3 regions of the Rhodopseudomonas sp. BR0C11 genome follow, and region 3 is predicted to be linked to each of the others. Evidence: riboswitches for the same ligand, from Rfam matches in the RefSeq annotation. Region 3 holds a riboswitch; each other region holds the start of a gene.
The links. Region 3 has a riboswitch for cobalamin ahead of cobT (nicotinate-nucleotide--dimethylbenzimidazole phosphoribosyltransferase). Riboswitches for the same ligand answer to the same signal wherever they lie in the genome.
Positions count from the first base shown of each region.

Region 1 (6,172 bases), on a different contig from region 3:
TACCCCGCCAGCGCGCGCCGCGCGGCGTCGGCGTCGAAGCCTTTGAGGCCGATCACCACCAGATGGTCGGGGCGCTCGGCATCGGGACGGGCGAAGGCGAGATCGATGCGCGAGCCGACCGCCTGCACCACGACCGGTGCAGGCTTGCCGGCGACACGGGCATGGCCCTTGACGCGCAGCACGCCCTGGAGCCCCAGCGCATCGCCGACCCGCGCCTTCATGGCGTCCAGCGACTCTGCCGGCTGCGGGGTGATCACCAGCGAGTCGAAATCGTCGTGATCGTGCTCCTCGCCTTCCGCGTGATGCCCGGTGCGGGATGCAAGATCATTCTCCGCTTCGGCGTCGAGCCCGATCAGCACCGACGGCGCCAGCATGCCATGCGAGCGGACGATGCGGACGTTCGGACGTACCCGGCTCGCCAGCTTGGCTTCGAGCGCGGCGAGCTGGTCGGGCGCGACCAGATCGCTCTTCGACAGCACCACCAGATCGGCGCAGGCGAGCTGATCCTCGAACACTTCCTCGATCGGATCGTCATGCGTGGCGTCACGCTGCGCCTTCACGGCGTCGTCGTCGAGCGGCACGCGCCCTTCGCTCAGCGCCAGCGCGTCGACCACCGTGACGACGCCGTCGGCAGTGGCGCGGGTCTTCACCGCCGGCCAGGCAAACGCCTTCAGCAGCGGCTGCGGCAGTGCCAGCCCGGAGGTCTCGATCACGATCGCGTCGAGCGGCGTGTCGCGGTTCAGCAGCTTTTCCATGGTCGGGATGAAATCGTCGGCGACCGTGCAGCAGATGCAGCCGTTGGTCAGTTCGACGATGTCGCCCGGCGCGCACACCGACGCGCCGCAATCCTCGACCAGCGAGCCGTCGAAACCTGCATCGCCGAATTCATTGACGATCACTGCGATGCGGCGACCGCTCGACTGATTGAGCAGCGCGCGCAGCAGCGTGGTCTTGCCGGCGCCGAGAAAGCCGGTGAGCACCGTAACGGGAACGCGGGCGGTCATGAACTACTCTCCTGATTGGCGTTTCAGCCACAGCGGCAGGCCGGCGGCGATGAAGGCGACGTTGGGCACCGCGGCAGCGATGGTCTGATTGAGGCGGCCTTGCGCGTCGCGGAAGGCGCGGCCGAGCGGCGTCTCCGGCACCAGGCCGAGGCCGACTTCGTTGGAGACGAGCACGATCGGTCCGGCGGCGACGCCGAGATAGCGCGCCAGCCGCCTCGCCTCGACCTCGGGATCGCGGCCGGCTTCCATCAGGTTGAACAGCCACAGTGTCAGGCAATCGACCAGTACGGCGCGGCCGCGGCCGGCGTGCTGGGTCAGCGCATCGACCAAGCCGAGCGGCTCCTCGATCGTGGTCCAGCCCTCGCCGCGGCGGATGCGATGGTGCGCGATGCGATCGGACATTTCGTCGTCGCTGGCGGTGGCGGTCGCGAGATAGATCCTGGCGAGGCCGCTCTCGGCGACCAGCCGTTCACCGAACACCGATTTGCCGGAGCGCGCGCCGCCAAGCACCAGCGTGGAGATCAGCGCGCTCATGCCGGCGCCCGCCCATCGTCGGGAGACCATTGCGGCGGCGGCATGCGGACGACGGTGCCTTTGCGCAAGACTTCCGGGCGCTGCCGCCACGGCACCAGACCGTAGTGACTGTCCTGATAGGAGGCGACGAACGCCGCCACCGCGTCGGCGCCGCCGGCACCGTCGAGATCGCCGAACACGAAGGTGTAGCCGCCTTCGCTCGACACTGCGACGGTGGCGGCGCGTTTGCATGCGGACAGGCACTGCACGGCGCGTACCTGCACTCCGCCGGCGCCGGCCAGCGCGTCGCGGACGGCTTCCAGCATCGGCGCACCGACGGCGACGCCGTCGATCGTCTTGCAGGTGGTGCAGACGCTGACCATCACCGGCGCGCCAGGCAGCACGCGCGGCAGATCGGCGCTCAGATCGGCAGGGGGCTCGGAATCCATCGGGCTCGAATCATCGCGTCAGCTATCGAGCTTTGTCGGAACGCGCGGGAGAGGCCTTTGCCGTCCGCACTGCTTCCGTCCGGTGCACCCCGCCCCGACGACCCTTCAAAGCACAATACGCGATGGCAGGTCTCCTGGCTCGCGAGTCGCCGCCATTCGCCGCCTTCCCAGGAATTCCCAGTGGCCTCGGCGATGGCTCGTCGCTTACAGTTGCGGGGGCAGCTCCGGGATCGAGACGCACCGCGCCTCCCACCGGCTTCCCTTTTCACCTTCCTTGCGGAAGGACCATCGTCCGGCACGCTAGCTGCGACGCTGTTGCGGGTCAACAACGCGAAGGTGGTGTTGACCGGGCTTGCGCGTTTGCCTCAGTTGCGCGCCTTGCCGAACCAAAGGACCATCCGATGCCGACCGAAACCCTCGTCACCTGGCAGCCGCCGTCGATCACCCCGGTCGACCCGTCGCTGAAAGCAACCTTGCGGGCGCGGGTGGACGGCAAGGCCAAGCCGCTCGGCTCGCTCGGGCGGATCGAAGACCTCGCCATCGAACTGGCCTTGATGCGGCATCCGCAGCCGCCGCGCGCCGACAACGCGGTGCTGATGGTGTTCGCCGGCGACCATGGCCTGACCGAAGAAGGCGTGTCGCAATATCCGTCCGCCGTGACGGTGGCGATGGTAATGACCTATCTGGCCGGCAAGGCGACCGCGAACGCATTCGCAGCAGCCAACCACGTCGACGTCCGGGTGATCGACGCCGGTGTCGCGGCCGAGCTGCCGAAGCATCCCGATCTGATCGACGCCAAGGTGCGGATGGGAACCGCCAACGCGGCGCGTCAGCCGGCGATGAGCGTCGTGGAGGCGTGCCAGGCGCTCGATCGCGGCGCCGACCTGGCGCGGGCCGAGATCGCCGCGGGGGCGGACGTGATCGCGCTCGGCGAAATGGGGATCGGCAACACGGCCTCGTCGTCGCTGCTGCTGCACCGCCTCGGCCCGGCACCGCTCGACCAGAGCATCGGGATCGGCGCCGGCCAGGATGCCGACGGCATGGCCAAGAAGAAGGCGGCGATCGAAAAGGCGGCGATGCGCAGCCCCGCCACCGCACCGCTGGAGGCGCTGGCCGAATTCGGCGGGTTGGAGATTGCCATGATGGCGGGCGCGGTGCTGGGCGCCGCCTCGCAGCGCCGGCCGGTGATCGTCGACGGCTTCATCGCTACCGCCGCGGCGCTGGTCGCGGTGCGGCTGGCGCCGGAAGCTCGCGACTATTGCATATTCGCCCATCGCTCAGCCGAGCGCGGCCACGATCTCGCGCTGCAGGCAATGGACGCCGCCCCGCTACTCGATCTGCGGCTGCGTCTCGGCGAAGGCACCGGGGCGATCCTCGCCGTGCCGCTGGTGCGCGCCGCCTCGCGGCTACTCACCGACGTCGCCGATCTCGCCGACGTGCTGGCGGGCAAGCTGTGAGTACGGTGCTGAACAAGATGGCGGCGATGACCGATCCGGCCGAGATCGCAGCCGCCAACGCCAACCCGCCAGTGTTCGACGAAGCGTTTCGGGAGAAGTTCGCCGAGCTGATCGCGTGGCGCTGCGACGTCCGCCGCTTCAAGACCGATCCGGTCGCGCCCGAGCTGATCGATCAGCTGCTCGACCTCGCCCAGCTGGCGCCCTCAGTCGGCAACAGCCAGCCGTGGCGCTGGATCAGCATCGACTCCGCCGAGACGCGGGCGCGGATCCGCGCCAACTTCCTGCGCTGCAATGAGGTGGCGGCGAGCGCGTATCAGGGCGACCGTGCGGCGCTGTACGCCAAACTCAAGCTCGAAGGCATCGACGTCGCGCCGCGGCAGTTCGCGCTGTTCTGCGACCGCGAGACGGCGCAGGGTCTCGGCGTCGGGCGCCAGACCATGCCGGAAGCGCTCGATTACTCCGTTGTGGCGATGATCGAGACGTTCTGGCTCGCCGCGCGGACGCTCGGCCTCGGAGTCGGCTGGGTATCGATCCTTGATCCAGAGGCGATCACCACCGAGCTCGACGTGCCGGCGACCTGGAAGTTCATCGCCTATCTGTGCGTCGGCTGGCCGGTGGAACACCACGTCGACCCGGAACTGGTGCGCCATCACTGGCAGGACCGCACCACCGCAGGCCGCATTGTGCTGTCGCGCTGAGTTCCGTCGGTGCGTGGGCGCACTGAATGCCCGCGCTGTTTGTTGATCGTTAAGGCAAGATCGCGGCGAGAGCCGCAATTTGCAAGAAATCGTCACATTCGCACGTCAGGACTCCGTCCGCGTTTCCGATAACGGAGGACCGGACATGCGAACTACCAACCTTTGGACGACCGCTTTGTTTGCCGGCGCGCTGGTCGCGTCGAGCCTCTCTGCCGCACCGGCGCTGGCGCGCGGCCAGCAGGATCAACGCAACGCCGGCGAGGCCGCAGCGACGACGTCGGGATGCAGCTCCTACGAACGCGCACCCGACGGATCATGGCGCCAGATTCCCTGCCTTTCGAGCGGACCGGCCGCCGCGATTACGCGGAGCTCATCGAGCCGAAGCTCAGAAGCCAGCAACTGATCACGGCGCCTTCAAGACAACGGCGCGGTCTCGGTCGTCCTGGCCCTTACGCTTCAATCCCGTCGTTGCTGATGACCGGAGCAATCCGGCATCGGCAGCGAACAGCATGGCATCTGCTCGGACTTAACGCCCGAACAGTCCGGTGATCGTCTTCTTCGCCAGGGTGTGGAAGTTGAGATCGAAGCCGACCAGCGCCGGCATCGCGGTGGCGCCGGCGTTCGGCAGCTTTTCGACGTCCACCGCGAATACCGTGATCTGATAGCGGTGCGGCTTGTCGCCCGGCGGCGGGCACGGGCCGCCGTAACCGGGCACGCCGAAATCCGTCAAGCCCTGGATCGTGCCTTCGGGCATCAAACCCTTCGCGATATCGCCCGCGCCCTTCGGCAGCGATGTCGTCGTGGCCGGAATGTTGAACACCACCCAATGCCACCAGCCGCTGCCGGTCGGCGCATCGGGATCGTACATCGTCACCGCGAAGCTCTTGGTGCCGGCGGGCGCGTCGCTCCAGCTCAGCGCCGGCGAGACGTTGGCGCCGGTGCAGCCGAAGCTGTTGAACAATTGCTCGTGGGCGATCGTTGCGCCTTCGGCGATGTCGGGACTGGTGAGCTTCATGGCCTGCACTCCTGCCGCATGCGGGCGCGCACGCCGGCTGGCGCGCAGCGCACGTCATCGGGTCGCTGATGTCGTGGTCCCCGCCGGGCGGCGAGGCGACGCGATGCTAGCAAGCCGAAACGGGCGACGGAAGCTCATGCGCGGCTCGAGGCCGGCGACAAATCCGCCGATTAATCCGGCTTAGTAGCCGGCGCCTTGCGGGACGCCCTCAGCAGCAGCGGAAAACCGGAGAAGAAGGTGTTGGAATTGATCAGCAGCGGAATCCCGAGCCATTCCGACACGGTCCGCGGACCGCTGCGGAGCTCCTCGCGCCGCGCCTGAGGCGGGGCCGGCCGCGCCGGTGATGCCGCTGGCGCCGACTTGACCGCCTGCGCCGCAGGATCGGGGGCCGGCTGGGCTTCAGTCTTCGCCGGCTGCGCGGGGGCCGGCGCCGCAGAGCCCGCCGTGCTCGTCGCACCTGCCTCTTTGCCGCCGTGCCGTTCGAGAATGCCGCTGGCCACGAGCGCCGACCCGAACGGCGGCTCGACCCGAACCACGGCCCCGCCGCCGCTCGGACCGCGGCGATCGGGCACCTCGACCAGTTCGACCTGGTTGAAGCCGCGCTGCTTGAGTTCGGCGACTGCGGCCTTGGCCTGTGTGGCGCTGTCGAAGGTACGGGTGATCTGCGTCATGTCTGGCATGCCTCGGAGGGTTGCTCGTCGGCGTGCAAACGACCTGAAGCGCAGGATCGTTCCTTTCGGGCCGGCACGGCGTCCCGAGTGGAGAGCCGCCGGACGGCTAAGCGCAGACGTCCGGCATGCAGCAGCCGCCGCAGCCACCCTTGCCGTCGCACATCGGAGCCTCCGGCCCGCCCTTGGCGGGCTTGGCGATCAGCGACAATTGCTGCTCGAGGCTGGTGCTCTCGCAGGACGGGCACACCGCGGATTCACCGGAGAACAGCAGCGTCTCGAACTGGTGACCGCATTTGTTGCAGACGAAGCCGTAAATCGGCATGACGGACCTTCCGAAGCTGACTGGGAACCACTTGCGCCTAGCA
Region 1 covers NZ_QTKI01000180.1:850-7,021, reverse strand. Annotated here, with positions in the region: gene cobW (cobalamin biosynthesis protein CobW) at 1-1,004, opposite strand, end outside; gene cobU (bifunctional adenosylcobinamide kinase/adenosylcobinamide-phosphate guanylyltransferase) at 1,008-1,538, opposite strand; gene DYI24_RS14855 (DUF1636 domain-containing protein) at 1,535-1,966, opposite strand; cobalamin riboswitch at 2,074-2,271, opposite strand; gene cobT (nicotinate-nucleotide--dimethylbenzimidazole phosphoribosyltransferase) at 2,368-3,423, shown strand; gene bluB (5,6-dimethylbenzimidazole synthase) at 3,420-4,121, shown strand; gene DYI24_RS14840 (YbhB/YbcL family Raf kinase inhibitor-like protein) at 4,648-5,136, opposite strand; gene DYI24_RS14835 (hypothetical protein) at 5,307-5,807, opposite strand; gene DYI24_RS14830 (FmdB family zinc ribbon protein) at 5,914-6,129, opposite strand.
Region 1: linked by a shared signal. The riboswitch ahead of DYI24_RS14855 (DUF1636 domain-containing protein) and the one ahead of cobT (nicotinate-nucleotide--dimethylbenzimidazole phosphoribosyltransferase) in region 3 are both predicted to bind cobalamin.

Region 2 (6,172 bases), on a different contig from region 3:
CGCCGCCTGCACGACATAGGAGAATGCGAACAGAAAAGGCTGCCAGACGTCCATGGTCCACTGCACGAGCTGCGGACCGAGCACGCCGGCGAACACGCCGCCGGCCATCACCCACGACACCGCCTTCGGGCGATAGGCGGCGCTGGCGCCATCGGCGGCAGCGAACCGATAGGACTGCGACACGGCGGCATACAGCCCGCCGATGAACGTCGCGATGCAGAACAGCAAGAACGCGCCGTACAGGATGGCGACGGCGCCGAGCACGCCGGTGAGCGCGCCGCAGCCGGTGCCGATCATGAACGAGACGCGGCGACCGTAAACCCGCGCGATCCAACCGGTCGGCAGTGTGCCGGCAGCAAGGCCCAGCACATACATCGACAGCGGCACGGTCGCGAGCGACATCTCCGGCGCGAGCTGCGCGCCGATGATCGAGCCGGTCGCGAAGATCACCGCGGCGTTGGCGCCGGTCAGCGCCTGCGCCGCGACCAGCCGCACCACGTTGGAACGGGCACGGGCATCGTCTTCGACGATGTCGTTGGCCGTCGCATCGACCATCGGCAGGGATTCTCCTCGCACCGGCCGACAACGGCCGGCGATTGCGCGCGCATCATAGGGCCGAGCGGTGCGTGATCAACCCGCCGCGCCGCCGGCTGCCGCATGGGCCTCCGCCGGTTTTGCCCGTACAAACACCAGGATCAGGTTGTTGGCCGGCATCTCGACGATCTCGCTCAGCGCCAGACCGGCGCCGGCCGCGAGCTTTTCCAGATCCGCAACATCGCGGACACCCCATTCCGGATTGGCGTCGCGCAGGCTGGTGTCGAACACCGCATTGCTGAGCGCAGTGTGCTTGCCGTCCTGCTTGAACGGTCCATACAGCACCAGCATGCCGTCCTGGCGTAGCAGCCGTCCGGCGCCGGCGAGCAGCCCTTCGGCGACGCGCCACGGCGCGATGTGGACGACGTTGGCACAGAACATCGCCAGCAATGGCCCGGGCATCACCCCATCGGCCGGTGCCACCGACCAGGCGGGATCGGCCAGGTCGATCCGCTGCGGCGGCCTTAGATTGGGCAGCGCCGCATGGGCGCGCCAGGCGCCGATGCTCTTGAGGTGCTGGTCGTTGACGTCGCTCGGCCACCACACGATGTCCGGATGCTCGCGCGCCAGCGCTGCGATGTGCTGGCCGGTGCCACTGCCGGCTTCGAGCACGTCGCCCTGTCGCCCGGCGAGCAGCCGGGCCAGCACGGCGCGGATCGGCGCATCGTTGCGATGAAACGCGGCGGCGTCGAGCCGGCCGTCGGGTTCGACCCGCCGCCCGTCCTTGCCGAACTCCACCACGAACTCCGCCATCACCACCTGCCGCATCCACTATCGTGCGAGGTGTACAGACCCGGCTGTTACACGCAAGTCACAGCTCGTCACAATCCGACCACGATTGCACCTGTTCGCCGCCATGGGCGAATTGACTCGCCAATTCCGCGACTTCTAATGGCGATGACGGTTCCCGAGAGGGATGAAAAGGGAATACGGTGCGGACGCAGACACTTTCGCGTTCTAGGCCGTAGCTGTTCCCGCAACTGTAAGCGGATCGTCTTTCGTCGGATGCCACTGGGAACCTCGGTCCTGGGAAGGCGACGGAAGATCAACTGCGAGCCAGGAGACCTGCCGTCATTCGTGGTCACACGCGAAGTTGCCGGCCGGGAATTGCAGGCATTGTCTTCACCGCTTTCGAAAGCTCGGTGAGACCTCGTTCGCTGTGACGTGCCACAGACGTCAGCCGAGGTTGAACCTTATGCAATCCCGACCCGCCGCGCCGCGGCCTTGCTCCGCACTCTCACGCGCGCTTCTCGCTTCCACCATCCTGGTGCCTGCGCTTTCGCTCACCACGCCTGCCGCCGCGCAGGACGTGCTGCCCGAGATCGTGGTCAGCGCCACCGCCACCGAAACGCCGCGCGAGCAGGTGGCCAGTTCAGTGACCGTGATCACCGCGGACGATCTCGCCCGCTATCAGCAGCGCACCGCCGCCGACGCGCTCAGCATGGTGCCCGGCCTCAATGTGGTGCGCACCGGTGGCCCCGGCGGCTCGACCGCGATCTTCATGCGCGGCACTAACTCCAACCACGTCAAGGTGCTGATCGACGGCATCGATGCCGGCGATCCGAGCAAGCCGAACGGCGCTTATGATTTCGCCAATCTGCTGACCTCGGACATCGAACGGATCGAAGTGTTGCGCGGCCCGCAGAGCGGCCTGTACGGCTCGGACGCGATCGGCGGCGTGATCTCCGTCGTCACCAAGCGCGGCAGTGGGCCTGCCAAGCTGACCGGCTCGATCGAAGGCGGCTCGTTCGGCACCTTCAACCAGACCGCGCGCGCCGCCGGCTCGCAGGACAATTTCGACTACGCCTTCAACGTCGCGCATTATCGCACGACCAGCCTGCCGGTGACGCCGCTCAATCTGCTGGCGCCGGGCCAGCAGCGCAACAACGACAATTACGACAATCTAACGTATTCGACGCGGCTAGGTGTCCGCGCCAGCGACGAACTCGCCTTCAACTACGTCGCCCGCTACACCGACGCTCACAAGGGCTTCACCGGCGACGACTATTCGCGCTATCCGAACTCATTCCCCGAGACGCTGCAGAGCACGACCGCAAGCCGCGATTTCATGACCCGCGGCGAAGCGGTGTGGTCGCCGCTCGGCAATTTCACCAGCACGTTCGGCGTCAGCTACAGCAACGAATGGAATCGGACGTTCAATCCGAACCCGGACTTCACCACCAACATCTTCACCTTCGCCACCGGCATCTCGCCGCCGAGTTCATACACCGGTGAACGCACCAAGTTCGACTGGAAGGGCGTGCTCGACGTCGGCTACGGGCAGAAACTGGTGGTCGGCACCGAACGCCAGGACGAGACGATCCGGACCAATTCGGTCGGCGACTATGATTTCGCCGGCAACTACCAGCAGAAGACGCTGCGCGCCCGCACCGGCAACACTGCGGGCTTCGTCGAACTGCAGTCGGAGTTCACCAAGAACTTCTTCCTGGTCTCCAACGTACGCTACGACGACAACGACAGCTTCGGCGGGCACTCGACCTGGCGTGTCGCGCCGGTGTTCATCGTGCCGACCCTCGAGACCCGGCTGAAGGCGACCTACGGCACCGGTTTCAAGGCGCCGACGCTGACCCAGCTCTATGTCAACAACCCGGCCTACGCGACGATCGGCAACCCGGCGCTGAAGCCGGAGACCAGCAAGGGCTACGACGTCGGCTTCGAACAGCCGCTGTTCGCCAACCGCGTCGTTTTCGGTTCGACCTACTTCAACAACGAGATCAACGATCTGATCAACTCGACCGGGTACGACGTGACGCTCGGTGGCTACAGCTACAAGAACATCGGCATGGCGCGCACCTCGGGCGTCGAGTCGTTCGTGTCGTGGCAGGCGACCGAGACGCTGCGCTTCCGGGTCGACCACACCTATACGCACGCCATCGACCAGACCACCGACCAGAAGCTGCGGCGGCGTCCCGACAACAAGGTGACAATGGCGGCGATCTGGAATCCGGTCGAGCGCGCCACGGTGTCGGCAACCGTGCTCTACACCAGCTCGTGGGTCGACTACGACCGGTTCGGCACCACGCTGCTCGACGCGCCGTCGTTCACCACCGTGAACCTGGCGGCGAGCTATGAGGTCGATCCGCACGTCACCGTGTTCGGCCGCATCGACAACCTGTTCGACAAGAAATACGAGGTGCCGGTCGGCTTCCTGCAGCCCGGATTCGGCGCTTTCGCAGGCGTCCGCGTCACCAACTAGCGATCATCGTATGCCGCCGACGCAAAAAGTCGGCGGCATACGCCATGTTCCCCACACACGGGCTCATGCGCGAAACCAATGTCGAAGAGCCTCCGAATGCCGAAAGGCTGTTCGGAGGCTTTTTTCGTGCTATCACGCCGCCTCCCGAATTGAATGCAATTGAACTGGAAGAATGACGAACGACGACGATCACCGCGCTGGCAGCGCCGCTGAAGGCGACGGCGGCAAGACCGAACGCGACGCCGCAGCGAAAGCGGTCCTGGACAACATGGCGCGCCTGCGCGCCCTGCGGCTCGCCCGCGAAGCCGCGATGCCGCAATCGGCGACATCGAGCAAGACCAAGCGAACCAGAACGGCGGCCTCCCCCACCAAGCGAGGCACCAAGAAGGTCGAAGACGACAAGCCGCGCCCCTTGTCGGAATGGCTGGCCGACCAGCAGAGCTCAGGCCGGCGGACCTGATCGCGACGCAAAGCATCGCACTGCGGCATCGCACGATGCGAAAATTGCGTGCGGGCTGTGACGAACCAGTCTAGTCTTGGATCGTCGTCGCAGTTGAACTGAGCTGACAACAACGCTGGCCGCGTGTGCGCCTTCGGACCACCCGCGCCGGCCATTACGGAACCGAGAGCCAATGATCGGCTTCCTACGCAAGCGGTCCAAGGCCGCTGCTCCCAAACGCGACAAGAAATCCGGCAATAGCGAGGGGAAGGGCGAAGCCAAGCCCACGCCGCCGAATCCCGCGCCTGCCCCGGACGACGATCTGTACGAGACCGGCGACATCTGCGCGCCGTCCCGCGATCGCGACGATTACACCAAGGATCTGTAACAGGCAGGCCCGCGCACGAGTCGGCGCATCAAGCCTGTTGACCAAATCCTTGATCGATCCGCGCCAGCGCCGCCGCATCGAGCAGATGATCGCCCCAGCCTTTTGCCGCCAGCGCTGCGGCGCGACTTGGCTGGGCGAGCAGGATCAGAGCCGTTGCGACCAGCGGCACGGCGCTGCACCAATCCTCCCGCACCGGGGTCAGCTCCTCGGCACTGCCTGCATAAGGCGGCTGCCGCAGCAACAGTCGCGCACCTTCCCGCATCACGTCACGCCGCGTGCCACCACCAAGCGCGCAGCCGAGCAGCACCTGCATGCCGAGATGGCTGCGAACACCATCCCGCGGCGGCGCGGCCACAGGCGGATGCTCGCCAAGCGACAGCCGCAGCAGCAGATCGACGAGGTCGAGCCCCGCAAGCTGCGCGCTCATCGGCTCAACCAAGCGCGGATTGCAGTCGATGTAGAGCGGCCGCGCATCGGCCACCGGCCGGATCAAATCGAACGACAGCGCGCCGTGCCAGCCGAGGGCGGCGCCGATCGTGGCGACGTCTTGACGAATGTCGTCGCTCCGCACGCTGAGCTTACGAGCCGGTCCGCCGCCCGCCCCTGATGCAACCTGTCGATAGACGTGCAGCGCCAGCAGTGCGCCGCGATCGAACACCGCCTGGGCATGCTCGATCCGGCCCGCAACGAAGTCCTGCACCAACACCTCGTCGGCAAATCCATCGGCTGCGACCAGCTCACGCACCGCCTGATCGAGCGTCGCTTGATCGATCACCAGCCAGACGCCGCGGCTGGCGGTGCCGACCGAGGTCTTGATCATGCAGGGAGGGCGCGCCGCCGCCCGCAGCCCGGCCTCTGAGATCACGATCCGGGTCGGCGGCTGCGGCAGACCGAGCGATTCCAACAGCCGGCCTTGGTCACCGCGGTGCGGTAGCTGGCATACGGCGGCAGTGCCACGCCGGTCAGCGCTGCGATGCGATCGACAGCGCGGGCGAACACCAAGCCCTGCTCGTGGATCGGCAACAGCACATCGAACCGGCACGCCGCCAGCAGCTCCGTTACATAATCGAGATAGCCGGCGGGATCGCGGCGCAGCGGCGGGCAGCGATGCACCGCACGCACGAAGCGCGAGAACCTGCCGAGACATAGCGGTGCCGGATCGCAAATCTCGACGTGATGTCCGGCGAGGCCGAGCACGGTGATCGCCTGGCGCGCCGAGGTGCTGCCGCCCTCGGACAACAGCAAACGCAGCCGGCGATGTGCGGGAGCAATCATCGCGTTGCACTGATACTCCCTGATCCCATCGGGCGGACAGTCTAGCAGCACTTAGTCCGCTTCACGAAATTTGTGCAGATGCGTGCGGCCTGCGCCGCTACGTCACCACGTAATTCAATTGAACCGCGGCGGTTCTCGTGAGACCGTAAGCAAGATCGCACCGCAAACAACAAGCTCGGGCGATCGACCTTCAGCCCGCACCGCAGAGTGCGGCTTTCAACGAGAGGAAACACATTTGTCCATTCGCACCTCGCTCCTC
Region 2 covers NZ_QTKI01000008.1:9,842-16,013, reverse strand. Annotated here, with positions in the region: gene DYI24_RS01925 (MFS transporter) at 1-555, opposite strand, end outside; gene DYI24_RS01920 (DUF938 domain-containing protein) at 631-1,347, opposite strand; cobalamin riboswitch at 1,479-1,681, shown strand; gene DYI24_RS01915 (TonB-dependent receptor plug domain-containing protein) at 1,862-3,811, shown strand; gene DYI24_RS01910 (hypothetical protein) at 3,984-4,271, shown strand; gene DYI24_RS01905 (hypothetical protein) at 4,444-4,638, shown strand; gene DYI24_RS01900 (ATP-grasp domain-containing protein) at 4,667-5,542, opposite strand; gene DYI24_RS28215 (ATP-grasp domain-containing protein) at 5,500-5,913, opposite strand; gene DYI24_RS01895 (ABC transporter substrate-binding protein) at 6,149-6,172, shown strand, end outside.
Region 2: linked by a shared signal. The riboswitch ahead of DYI24_RS01915 (TonB-dependent receptor plug domain-containing protein) and the one ahead of cobT (nicotinate-nucleotide--dimethylbenzimidazole phosphoribosyltransferase) in region 3 are both predicted to bind cobalamin.

Region 3 (3,335 bases):
CTGGCAATCATGCCAGCAGCCCTGGCAGTTGTGGCACAGGTTCGACAGGTAGCTGACGTCGCTCAGGCTGAAGCTGTGCTTGCCGTCGATCGACTGAAACACCGGGCAAAGCCCATCGCAATACATGCAGGCGCTACAGATCCGCAGCACGCGCTCGGCCTCTGAGATCGGATCACCCGCGGACATGGCGCGCTGCCTCCTCGCCGGCGATCTGGCCGAACACTGCCGATAGGGTGATGCCGAGCCCGGCGAGATAGCCGCGGCGCAGCACATTCGCCGCCATGATCATGCCGGCGGCGAACAGATCGTCGTGGCGGCAGCCATCGGCTTGGACCACCCGCATCGTCGCATCGACCTTGATGCCGTAATGCACGAAGGTCAGCCCCGGCCGCATCGGATAGGCGGCAAATGGTGGCTCCGCGATGGTGCGCGCGGCGTTGGCCGGGGCGGCATTGAAGTCCTCAATGCTTTGCAAAAGAGCGGTGTGATCGATTTGCAGCGCGGCAGCTAGTTCCCCGAGGTTCGGCGCAGTAACCGGCGCCAGCGCGGATGGCGCAGCGCGGCCCAGACCCGCTGCATCGAGCACCAGGAAAGCAATTTGACCGGGACAGGCGGCGATCCTTGGTCCCCATTTGGCATAGTGGGTCGGCTGCGATCCGGCCCCTGCGACGTCGATGCGAGCACCGGATTGATCGACCACGAGGCCGAGCGGAATCGATGTGATCCGGGTGACGATGCCGCCATCAAATTGCGGCCCGCGCGCATCGACCGGGACCGCATGACAGGTGGTTGGATCGCCGATTGCACAGCCCCCGGCTCCGATCAACAGATCGAGCAAGCGGCCGTCGGCGTAACGCGTACCGCGGACCATCCAGCCCTCGGCGGCGCTGCCGAAATTGTCGCGCAACCAGGCGGGGTCGGCTCCGGGGCCACCGGCACAGACGACGACGCTGCGCGTGCGAATACTGTCGTCAGCCCCAGCGGATCGAATGCTGATCGTCCAGCCCTCGTCTTCGGCGCGTAGCAGCGACCGTGCCTCGCTGTCGTAGCTGATCGCGATACCGAGCCGGTCGGCGGTGGCGTACAGCGCGTTGATCATCGCTTTGCCGCCGCCGAGCGGAAACGCGGTGCGGCGGGAATACGGCATCACCCCGGTGCCAGGCGGCTGCAGATGCACGCCGTGCTCGATCAGCCAACCGGCGATGCTGTGTGCGCGTTCAATCAGTAGCTCCGTGAGCGCGCGGTCGGTCTCGTCGCCCGTGATGCTGCGCAGCTCGGCGCGCAGTTCATCTGCTGTGTAGCGATCAGGGACATAGGCCAGTGGCGCCTCGTGCGTCAGCCGGAAATTGCGGCCGTGGCGAGCATTGCCGCCGCGTAGGGGCCGCGGTGCCGCTTCGAGCAGGCGGACCGCAGCGCCGCTGCGGCGCGCGGCAATCGCCGCGCAAAGACCGGCGATTCCGCCGCCTATCACCGTCACATCCCACAGCAAGATGCGGTCAATCCGGTCGAGATGATGCGCCAGGGCCGCTCGAGAGCGGCCAAGAAAAGCGCGGCTTGGTGGACCTTCGTCTTAGAGGGCGGCTCCGGGGTGTTGTCAATCTTGCGCCCGTGGCGTCGCCGTGCTGTGGTGCCGCTCGCTTCGGTGCCCTTCGTTCGAAGGGTGAAACGGGAATGCGGTGCGGCGAGCAATCGCCAAGTCCGCGGCTGCCCCCGCAACTGTAAGCGGACCGCTTCCGGTCACACCGCCACTGAGAACGGCATCCTCAAGCCGCTCGGGAAGGCGACCGGGACAATGTCCGCGAGCCAGGAGACCGGCCGAAGTATGAAAACCATGCCATTCGACGGTGGGTCGAAGAAGGACACAGACATGCTGTACCGACCGCCGACCTGATGCGCGCCTCCGCTTTCCGCGGAGAAATCCCGTCGTCGCCCGAACGAACCAGCGCGCACAGCTTTGCTGTCGCCGCCACGATGGTCGTTCGACTGTCTTCACTGCCCGCTGTCGTGGCGGCAGCATTCCTTTTGCCGAGCCTCCCGAATGCACGCGCCCCTGCTTGATCCACGTATCCTTTCCGTTTCGCCGGTCGATCCCGCCCATGAGTCCGAGCTGCGGGCTCGGCTCGACGGCAAGGCGAAGCCGCCGGGTTCGCTCGGCCGGCTCGAAGAACTCGCCGTGCAGCTCGGGCTGATCTGGCATCCGGCATCGCCGCGGGCGGAGCGCGCGACGGTGTTCATCTTCGCCGGTGATCACGGCCTCGCCGCCGATCGGGTATCGCCGTATCCGGCGAGCGTGACCCGATCGATGGTCGAGGCGTATCTGGCAGATTGCGCTGGCGTGAACGTTCTGGCGAAAGCGGCGGCGACCGAGGTGCGGATCGTCGACGGTGGCATCGATGCCGACATGCCGCCACATCCCAGGCTGATTGATCGCAAGATCCGCCGCGGCACCTGCAATGCACGTCACGAACCGGCGATGACTCATCAGGAGGCGGCGCGCGCGATCACGGCAGCGGCCGATCTGGTGCGCGAGGAGATTGTGGGTGGGCTCGACATCGTTGCGATCGGCGAGATGGGAATCGGCAACACGACGTCTGCTGCGCTGATCACCCACGCGCTGACTGGGGCTCCAATCATCGATTGCGTCGGACGCGGGGCCGGGATGGATGATGCCGGCGTCGCGCACAAACGCGCCATCGTCGAGCAGGCGGCGGCGCGGGCGCAGCCGACGGCGCCGCTCGACGTGCTCGCTGAGTTCGGCGGATTCGATATCGCGATGATGGCCGGCGCGGTGCTGGGCGCTGCGGCTTCGCGGCGGCCGGTGGTGATCGATGGCTTCATTGCCAGCGCTGCTGCACTGTTGGCGGTGCGGCTGCAGCCCGCGGCGCGCGATTACTGCGTGTTCTCGCATCGCTCGGCCGAGCGCGGCCACCGTGTGCTGCTCGAAGCGATGCAGGCGACGCCGTATCTTGATCTCGGCTTGCGGCTCGGCGAGGGGACGGGTGCGTTGATGACCGTTCCGCTGCTGCGCGCCGCTGCCGGCATCCTCAACGATCTCGCCGCGCTGTCGGACGTGCTGGCGGGCCGGTTCGGATCGCGCGCGTGAGCCGGCAGATCCAATCCCTGCTCAACGCCGTGCAGTTCATGACGCTGGTGCCGACGCCGCGCACCGCGCTGTTCGACGACTGGCTGCTCAGCGCATCGAAGTACTTTCCGCTGGTCGGCGCCGGGATCGGTCTTGTGTGCGGTGGTGTGCTGCTCGCAGGCTCGCTGATCTGGTCCGGCGTGGTGCCGGCGATGATGACCGTCGCCGCTGGCGCGGCGCTCACCGGCGCGCT
Region 3 covers NZ_QTKI01000453.1:82-3,416, reverse strand. Annotated here, with positions in the region: partial or broken gene DYI24_RS23240 (tricarballylate utilization 4Fe-4S protein TcuB) at 1-186, opposite strand, end outside; gene tcuA (FAD-dependent tricarballylate dehydrogenase TcuA) at 173-1,477, opposite strand; cobalamin riboswitch at 1,624-1,834, shown strand; gene cobT (nicotinate-nucleotide--dimethylbenzimidazole phosphoribosyltransferase) at 2,039-3,103, shown strand; partial or broken gene DYI24_RS23225 (adenosylcobinamide-GDP ribazoletransferase) at 3,100-3,335, shown strand, end outside.